3 regions of the uncultured Rummeliibacillus sp. genome follow, and region 1 is predicted to be linked to each of the others. Evidence: riboswitches for the same ligand, from Rfam matches in the RefSeq annotation. Region 1 holds a riboswitch; each other region holds the start of a gene.
What was found. A riboswitch is a leader RNA that binds a small molecule or an ion and turns the genes downstream of it on or off. The one in region 1 is predicted to bind thiamine pyrophosphate.
Positions count from the first base shown of each region.

Region 2: another riboswitch for thiamine pyrophosphate. It lies ahead of Q0977_RS07455 (ABC transporter ATP-binding protein); the one in region 1 lies ahead of thiT (energy-coupled thiamine transporter ThiT).
Region 3: another riboswitch for thiamine pyrophosphate. It lies ahead of tenA (thiaminase II); the one in region 1 lies ahead of thiT (energy-coupled thiamine transporter ThiT).

Region 1 is NZ_CAKQBI010000009.1:35,466-38,748, forward strand. It holds gene Q0977_RS07935 (tryptophan-rich sensory protein) at 1-11, shown strand, start outside; gene map (type I methionyl aminopeptidase) at 80-832, opposite strand; gene thiT (energy-coupled thiamine transporter ThiT) at 1,077-1,637, opposite strand; TPP riboswitch at 1,757-1,862, opposite strand; gene Q0977_RS07950 (DUF4870 domain-containing protein) at 2,009-2,395, shown strand; gene Q0977_RS07955 (aminopeptidase) at 2,678-3,283, opposite strand, start outside.
Region 2 is NZ_CAKQBI010000008.1:93,292-96,574, forward strand. It holds gene Q0977_RS07445 (heavy metal translocating P-type ATPase) at 1-456, opposite strand, end outside; gene Q0977_RS07450 (metalloregulator ArsR/SmtB family transcription factor) at 473-847, opposite strand; TPP riboswitch at 1,005-1,113, shown strand; TPP riboswitch at 1,188-1,277, shown strand; gene Q0977_RS07455 (ABC transporter ATP-binding protein) at 1,351-2,118, shown strand; gene Q0977_RS07460 (ABC transporter permease) at 2,084-2,854, shown strand; gene Q0977_RS07465 (ABC transporter substrate-binding protein) at 2,875-3,283, shown strand, end outside.
Region 3 is NZ_CAKQBI010000005.1:126,629-129,911, forward strand. It holds gene thiM (hydroxyethylthiazole kinase) at 1-593, opposite strand, end outside; gene tenA (thiaminase II) at 580-1,263, opposite strand; TPP riboswitch at 1,327-1,424, opposite strand; TPP riboswitch at 1,482-1,579, opposite strand; gene Q0977_RS05210 (trans-aconitate 2-methyltransferase) at 1,729-2,481, shown strand; gene Q0977_RS05215 (LysR family transcriptional regulator) at 2,531-3,283, opposite strand, start outside.

The sequences.
Region 1 (3,283 bases):
CCTCTGAATAAATTCAGAGAGCTTGAATAAGTGGCTTAATGGTTTCAAACTTTTAAGCTGCTTTTTATTTTAACTTTTTCTAGTCAATTTTTGTTGTAATAATTGGTTCGCCTTTTGTAACAATGATTGTATGTTCAAGTTGAGCGACTAAAGATTTATCTGGTGTAATAAAAGTCCAGCCATCACCAGCTTCTACAATATGCTCAGCTTTTTGTGAGATAAATGGTTCTACTGCTAATACCATTCCTTCTTTAAGAATTGTACGATCCCAAGCATCAAAGTAATTTAACACATATTGTGGTTCTTCATGTAGAGAGTGTCCAACACCATGTCCAGTTAAATTCATAATAACTGATAACCCATTATCATGAGCTTCTCGTTCTACTGCTTTACCAATTTGGCTTAAACGAGAACCAGCTTTAACCTTTTTCATAGCACGATCAAATGCACTTTGTGCTACATCACAAATTTTTTGAACTTCTGGTTTTTCAACATCTCCAACGATAAATGAAATACCTGTATCTGCATAATAACCGTTAACATGGCCTGACACATCAATATTAATCAAGTCACCGGCTTTAAGTTTATGATGGTTTGGAATACCATGTGCTACTTGTTCGTTAACACTAATACAAGTGTAACCTGGGAAATCATATTCTGCTTTTGGTCCTGAAACAGCACCTTTTTCTTCGAATAATTTACCAGCTAAATCGTCTAATTCTTTTGTTGTAACACCTGGTTTTGTTGCAGCTTTCATCGCTTCACGAATTTCAGCCATCGCACGGCCTGCTTTCATCAAAGCATCTATTTCTTCTTTCGTTTTTGCAATCATTTGTAACGATCCCTTCTCATTTTATCTACATTTAACTATACCACAATTTAAGAAATGCGGTTTTAGAAAACACCCTGACGTTCTAAACTTATAGCTATCATATTATAGATACAGTAAAAGTTTACTTATACATACAAATCTCCTTAACATCATAAAAATGAAAAAAATTTATCAAATAAAATAACCTAGTTCCTATTAATATAGAAAACTAGGCCAATTGCTTTTTATTAAGCGTCTATTCTTTTTATCTCTTATGCTCTAATAATTTTGGTGCTGTAGTAAAGAGAAGAGATGCTACAATGATTGTTAATATAATGGCAGGTATCATATACGACCCATTATAAATAATTGAGTATAAATACACGTTTTGTTTTCCTGCATATTCAGCAAAGAATACAATTCCTGCCACCGTGTGTGCAATATAGCGTAATAACCCACCTATAAAAGTGCCAAGTGTAATATACGCCACCACTTGCTTTTTCTTTCCTTCCTTACTAGCCTTAAGTAATTGACGTCGGACGATTCCGGCTAAACCTACAACTGTAAACGCAAAGAAATAATCGATAAAGCCTTGTAATGGGGTTAAAATATAACCTCCCATTATTACTTGTAATGTTCCTATTAGGAAACCCGTTACAAGCCCTGGTACTGTTCCCCAACGAAAAGCCATCAACACAATTGGTACCATCACAAGACTAATAGAGCCTCCCTGAGCCCACAATCTAAATGAAAGCTGATCTAAAACTAAACCAATTGCTGCAAAAATCGCAATTTCAATCATCATTAATAATTTCTTATTGTTCAATTTTCATCCTCCTTAGTTCAGATGCAGATCACATAAGTCTAAAGCTTATTCTGGTATTGCCAGAATTAGATATTCACCATAAAAAAAACGACGTCAGGATAGTCCTGACATCGAATAAGTCGGTTTTCTATCCACATTCCTACGCAAGCATTAACTTACAGGTTCAAAGGGTTAGAACTTCGGGTTCACTCTCAGCCGTCCTTTACGGCTCCCCTTGTGGTCGATACATCATTAAATTTTTTTGAACATATTTATTGTACTTAACTTAAGTTGGAAATTCAATAGAGAATAATTCTTTGTCTATTGTAAAACATATGAATCTTTTATCCGCTTTTATACGTAGGATATATATGAATGTTTGAATGGAGGTGATGAATGTGAATAATAATCGTGTATTATCATCGCTTTGTTATTTTAGTGTCTTTTTTGCAGGATTTATTTTACCATTAATCGTGTTCTTTGTAGCAACTGAACCTGAAGTTAAAAGACATGCAAAACGTGCTTTCTTCTCTCACCTATTGTTAATCATACCTACTATTATCGGCGTTATTATCTTCATAGCTGTTATCATAAACTTTGGTTTTGAATCGACTAGTTATGAGTCAATTGGTTTAAATTCAAATGGTTTGTCATACTCATCAAGTGGTGATACATTTATCATGATTGCATGGCTAATATTTATTGTCTTTGAAGTCATTTTATCCCTTGCAGTGTTTATATGGAATATTGTTCAAGGTATAAAAGTTCTTAAAGCTTAGATATTATCTATATGAGGATTTATCATGTCGAAATACAGAAGATCCAAAGAATGGAGTGCTTATTATGCAAGTAAGAAAAGTTGTAAAAGCTGCTATAAAAATCGCACCAATCGTTTATCCAATCATCATAAAAGCCATTGACGCTAGAAAGAAGAAAAACCCTTTTAAAAAATAATGATCATTCCACAATGTATTACTAGAGATAAAAAACCCTTCAATAAATAAGCCATACGTACTTATAGGCTTTCGTTGAAGGGTTTTTATCTTGTTCAGCAATGCAGTTTAGAATGCCCAACTTCCTTTTCTAAAGATAGGCTCTACAGTTCCATCAGGTAGAACACCATCAATATCCATCTCTCCACTACCTACCATGAAGTCCTCATGCGTAATAGAAGTATTGATACCTTTTTCTTCAAGTTGTTCTTTTGAAAGTGCACTTCCACCCTCATAACATGTTGGATAAGCTTCACCTATCGCTAAGTGGTTTGATGCGTTTTCATCAAATAATGTATTGTAATATAGAATGTTCGATGCTGAAATTGGTGATTCATGTGGTACAAGTGCTACTTCACCAAGATATTGTGATCCTTCATCAGCTTTTGTTAGTTCTTGAAGAAGTTCAGCACCAACTTTTGCTTCAGTTTTTACAATCTTGCCGTTTTCAAAGGTAATTTTAAACTGATCGATAATATTCCCTTGGAATGCAAGTGGTTTTGTATTTGACACATAGCCATTGACGCCGTATTTCGATGGCATTGTATATACTTCTTCAGTTGGCATATTAGCGACAAATGATGTACCTTCTGGTGTGTAACTTGCTCCTGTGCACCAAATATGCTTATCAGGTAATTCGATTGTTAAATCTGTTCCTGGTGCAGTGTAATGTAA
Region 2 (3,283 bases), on a different contig from region 1:
ATCTGGTTCTATTTTTTTTATAATTTCCGTTGCTTTTTTCTCCAAGTCTTCCATTTGATCTGGATTTGAAGCTTTAATTTGCAATTTTTTGGTTACAAAGTCAACAGAAGAATGAGTGACTCCTTCAAGTTTTCCTACTTCAGTCTCAATCTTCGCTGCACAATTGGCACAATCCAATCCATTCAAATATAAAGTTCTCATAATACTCGGATTATTTTTTTCTAGTATTGTAATATCAGGTTCTAGAGTTTTGACTTTCTTCTTTGCTTCAGCTACAACATCTTCTACTTGTTTTTCATCTGTTTCCATTAAAAGTGACTTTGTTACAAAGTTCACTGAGCAATTTGAAATCCCATCTATTGTTTTAACACCATTCTCAATTTTTTGAGCACAGTTGGCACAATCTAATCCTTCTAATATGAGTTCACGTTTTACTTTTGCCTTTCCTTCGTCCATTTGTTATTCACCCTCTTTATTCTTTTCCTTCATTTGTATGAATCATTGCAATTGATACTAGTTGGTGTACGTGTTCATCTGCTAATGAATAAAAGGCGAGCTTTCCTTGTTTTCGAAATTTCGCTAATCCCATATTTCTTAATAATCGTAAATGGTGCGAAGCAGTTGCAGTTGAAGAACCAATGATATTTGCTACATCGCATACACATAATTCCTTTTCTAAAGTTAAAGCATATGCAATTTTTAACCTTGTTGAATCGGCTAATGCCTTAAATAGCAATTCAACACCATTCACTTCTTCTATTTGCTGTTTTATCTTCGTTACTTTTTCTTCGTTGTAACAAAATACTTCACAACTATCTGAATTCGTTTTCTGAGCATCTTTACTCAAATCATCCACCTCAGTCAAACATCCGTTTGAATATAGTATATGCTTCAAACTTTACAATTGTCAAAAATGTCCTCAAATTATATTTTTTATCCAGATTATCTTAATAATGAAAAGTCTTGCATAAATTTTTGTACGTGATAAGCTATATAAGGAAACTGAATAGCACTAGGGGTGTCCGAGGACGGACTGAGACTGAACACCGGTGTTCTAAACCCTTTGAACCTGATCTAGTTTACGCTAGCGGAGGGAAGTGAGTTATATAAGTAATGATTCTTGTTATTTAACCCACTCTCCTATTGAGTGGTTTTTTTATTTGTACGAAACAACAATTAAATATTATTGATTCTACTAGGGGCGCCAATTGGCTGAGATTGTACCCTTTGAACCTGATCTAGTTTGCACTAGCGGAGGAAAGTAGTTTATGAGACATGTTATTTAATGTTTTACCGAAACTGCTTTCTTTATAGGAAGCAGTTTTTATTTTGTTTTAGGAGGGAGAAAAAATGACACTTAAGTTAAAAAATATTTCTTATAGCTATAGCAACAAGGACAAACAAAAAAATCAAGTAATTTCAAAACTGAATATGGAGATAAAAAAGGGAGAATTCATCTCTATTGTAGGTAGAAGCGGGACTGGGAAAAGTACCATTTTAAGATTAATGACGGGTCTTCTTCAACCCGACGAAGGTGAAATCCGCATTGATGATCTAGAGATTTCTTTAGGTGATGTTGGCTATATGCCACAAAAGGATTTACTACTTCCTTGGCGTACGATTCTCGATAATATTTTAATTGCGTCTGAAATTCAAAAGGATTTACATATATCGAAGGATGAAGCGAGGGTTTGGTTACAAAGAGTAGGCCTTAGTGAATACGAGCACGCACTACCAAAACAACTTTCTGGAGGTATGCGACAACGTGTAGCTTTTTTACGTGCCCTATTAACAGGAAAAGATGTGCTTTTACTCGACGAACCCTTTGGAGCCCTTGATGCATTGACAAAAAAGGAAATGCAATCTTGGTTATTATCCATTTGGCAAGATTTAAACAAAACGATTGTTTTTATCACACATGATTTAGAAGAAGCCATTTTTGTTAGTGATCGGATTTTGTTATTACATCCAGATCAACGGATAGAAGAAATTTTAATACCCTTGCCACGTCCACGAAAATCGGAAATGCTTTTTTCTGAAGAAATCGTAACACTACGTCAAGAATTGGAGAAGAAAATTGCAAATGAAAGCACTCAAAAATTTTCTACAAACCTATAGTTTATTTATCGGATTTTCAATCATTGTACTTGCTATTGTTGAATGGCTTGTACGGTCTAAAATTGTTCCAAGTTTTATCATACCAGCACCAACTGGGGTTGTATCAATGATTTTTGCGAATTGGCAACCACTTTTAATCGAGCATTTAAGTGCCACAATGTTAGAATTTTTTATTGGATTTTCTATCGCTGTCATTGGGGGCATACTTATTGCAGTTATCATGTTTTTCTCAAAAACTATTGAAAAGATTGTCTATCCAGCAGTGGTGATCTCACAAATGATACCTATTATTGCACTTTCCCCAATCTTTGTACTGTGGTTTGGATATACCATCTGGAGCAAGGTGGCTGTCACTTTCTTAATCTGTTTCTTCCCTATTGTTGTGGGAACTTATGACGGTTTGAAGTCCTGTGATAAAGAATATATCGAAATGCTACGTTCGATGGGCGCAAACCGATTTCAAATTTTTCAAAAGTTACAAATCCCAATGGCACTGCCTTCCTTTTTCTCAGGCTTTAAAATGGCCATTGTTTTTGCCCTTGTTGGAGCCACTATTGGAGAATGGCTCGGTGCAAGTGAAGGGTTAGGCTATTATAGCAGAAGAATGTCAGGAAACTTAAATGCCGAAGGCGTCTTTGCAGCTATCACAGTATTAACCATTGTAGGTATTCTATTATTTGCATTAGCGTCATGGATAGAAAAAAGAGTTACAAATAAATGGAGCAAAGCCAACTAAATTAATAGGAGATGTTAAACATGAAGAAGTGGATGAATATTGCAATTGTACTTTTCTTAATCGTATTTTTAACAGGTTGTAATGGAAATAATCAAGCTTCCACAGAAAATGGCAAAAAACTAGATAATATTAGTATCATGCTAGATTGGTATCCAAATGCAGTCCATTCTGCCATTTATGTAGCAAAAGAGAAAGGTTATTTCAAAGATGAAGGTTTAAATGTAAAAATTGAAATGCCTGCAGATACAAATGATCCTCTGAAACTTGCAGCTACGGGAAAAGTAGATTTGGCAATCAGCTATCAAAATCAAGCAATTTTATCAAAATCTGAAGGAATCCCGATTGTCTCTATTGCATCACTCGTTAGACATCCACTCGACCGTTTAATGATGAAAAAATCTTCTGGTATTGATTCACCTAAAGATTTAG
Region 3 (3,283 bases), on a different contig from region 1:
GCCGCACAAATGGAACTAAGTAAGCATCCTGTTCCTGTCACTTGTGTCATCAATAGATGACCACCTGTAACACTTCTCACTTCTTCACCATCTGTTAATATATCTGAAGGTCCTGTTATAATAACTAAACAGTGATATCGACTCGCTACTTGTTTTGCCACTTGTTCAATATCAATTTCCCCTTCACCACTGTCTACACCTTTCGCATGCCACTCTACACCTGCAATTGTTGCTAATTCCCCAGCATTACAGCGGATTAAATCGACTTGCACTGCTACCAATAAATCTTGAACGGTTTGTTTTCGATATGCCGTGGCACCAACACCAACAGGATCAAGTACAACAGGTATCTGTCTACTATTTGCCTTACGCCCTGCAAGTATCATTGCTTTCCTAGTACGATTGTTAATCGTTCCAATATTAAGCAATAACGCAGATGCATTGGATACCATTTCTTCTACCTCTGACGATTCATCTGCCATAACCGGTGAAGCACCAATTGCTAGCAACCCATTAGCAGTAAAATTTGCTACTACATAATTCGTCATGCAGTGAATAAGAGGATTAGTCATTCGAATTTTAGATAAACTCATAGCTAGTCACTTCACCTTTCCAATCTTCAAATGTCCAAGGCATCTCCCAGAACTTCCATTCATAATAACAGCTTTTTTTAAAATGCGATTTTAATCGTGCTACTTTTTCAGGTTGCTCTTCTGCAAAGCGATTCATCATCGACTTTTGCAATTCAATTTTTTCTTTATAATCTGGGGAACTGTACATAGCAATCCATTCTTCATACAATTTGACACCGGGTTTCGCATTTTTATACTTTTCTCCGATTTCTTGATACAGCCAAGGACACGGCAACATTGCTGCGAATGCTTCTGCAACATCACCATTATGGGCTGCATTATACATATGACTTACATAATTATATGCAGCTGGAGCAGGTTCAAATTCTTCTAATTCTTTTTCTGTACACCCGAGCTCTTGAAAAACTGTTCGATGTAATTCAAGCTCAGCTGCATTGATAAAACTGGCTGTTTCTAGGAAATAGTTAATATCTTCATTCGCCGTTGCTTTTGATGCGGCAATAGCCAGTACTTTTGTGTAATTTTTTAAATAATAAGCATCCTGCATCATATAAAATTTGAATTTTCCAATTGGCAGCGTCCCATTAACCAATCCTTTTACAAACGGATGCTCAAAACTTCCTTCCCAATACAAATTTGTTTCTTTTCTCACTTCTTCACAAAATGTCATTCTAAGTCCTCCTTAGTAGTTGGACGTAGACGCAAAAAAGTCTCCATGAATGGACATAGAGACTTAAAGTGTTACGTTGCTCCCTACGTCAGTATTAACTGTCAGGTTCCAAGGGTCAGGTTTTACCTTCTCAACACAAAAGTGTCCCCCCGCACATAAATATTTGTTTTGGGTACAAAAAAACTCTCCAAATTATGGAGAGCTACTGTACAAAATTTCTTTGAATGTACTTTGCTCCCTACGTCAGTGTTAACTGCCAGGTTCCAAGGGTCAGGTTTTACCTTCTCAACACAAAAGTGTCCCCCTGCAAATATTTAAGTTACTTTTATCGTAGCATTTATGAATTAGCTACTCAAGGATAAATTTACCTACTCTTACTATTCCATTTTGGAATCAATACTTCCTTTATCAATCATATCTCTACTTTCAAATTCTCTGTTAAGCTCATTAAAAGGAGATGGTCAAATGAGTGAATGGAATGCAGTTTTATATGATCAAAAGCACAATTTTATTTCAAAATTTGGCGGAGGTTTAGTCGAATTGCTAGCACCACAGAGAGGTGAAAATATCTTAGATTTAGGCTGTGGTACAGGAGATTTAGCTAACAAAATTGCAAATCAAGGAGCCTTAGTACATGGCATCGATGCATCAGAAACAATGATTCATCAAGCACAAACAAAATATCCACAATTACAATTTTCTGTAAATGATGCTACGCAAATTAACGTACATCATCAATTTGATGCGGTATTCTCTAATGCCGTATTACATTGGATCAAACAACCTGAAATCGTTGTACAAAATGTTTATGATGCTTTAAAGTCAAATGGCCGTTTTGTTGCTGAAATGGGTGGGAAAGGAAATATCTCTTCAATTGTAAATGCGATTAAACAAAGTATGACTGAATTGGGTTATGCGTATATTGAAGATTACTTTCCTTGGTACTTTCCTACAGCTGAGGAATATAGTAAATTATTAGAACGGGCAGGCTTCCAAGTGAAGATGATGACATTATACGAACGCCCAACCCAGCTTATTGGAGATGAAGGGATCAGAAATTGGTTGCAAATGTTTAGTAATAATATTTTTCAACATTTATCTAATACTCAAAAACAGAATGTTATTCAATTATGCGAAGAAATTTTAAAGCCTCAGTTATATAAAGAACATACTTGGATTGCTGATTATTGGAGGCTCCGGTTTGTTGCAGTTAAATAGACAAAGGAAAGGCATTTCAATTAATGTGGAATGCCTTTTATATTGAACTTCAACAGTTTATAGAATCTGTTAATGCACTATAAATAGCTTTGCTACTTTCTAAAAAAGCTTGAATATCACTAGATATGTATTTAGAAATAAAATAAGTTTGCGAAGTAATCTGCTGAAATAAGTTTAAGGATTGAATCCTTAGTATGCCTTCTTCTCCTTCTTTTTGCACAACACTTTGTGGTAAAAATGCAATTCCCAGTCCCTGCTTAACAAAATTTTTTATAACTTCAGTTTGATTAACTTGCATACTTTTATGTGAAGGAAATTTACCTGTAAGCACATGCTGAATGTCTTCCCAGTATGGTGCATATTCATGGGTTAAAATGGTCTCATTTTTCAATAATTCAGTTGCCTCTACTTCACTTTTAGAGGGTGAACTCACTAATTGAATAGCTTCATCTGCAATCATTTCAATCTGCAATTCTCGTATAGGTATTATTTTAGATAGACCGACATCTACTACACCACGGTAAACAGCTTCTCCTATCTGATTGGAATTTAATAGTTCAAGCGAAATCTGAATATGTGGTTTATTGGCATTAAAATGCTCGATAATCTTTGGTAATGTTGAGTTAGCAATCTGCGGGGCTGCACCAACTGTTAGATGAGACGTATAACCATCTAAAAAAGCTTGTGTACTCCTTAGCGTTTCATCAAGCATGTCAACTAATTTTTGTGCTTTGACGTAGAAATGGGCACCAGCCATATTTAAACGTACTATTTTACCTTTTCGTTCAAATAACGGTGTATT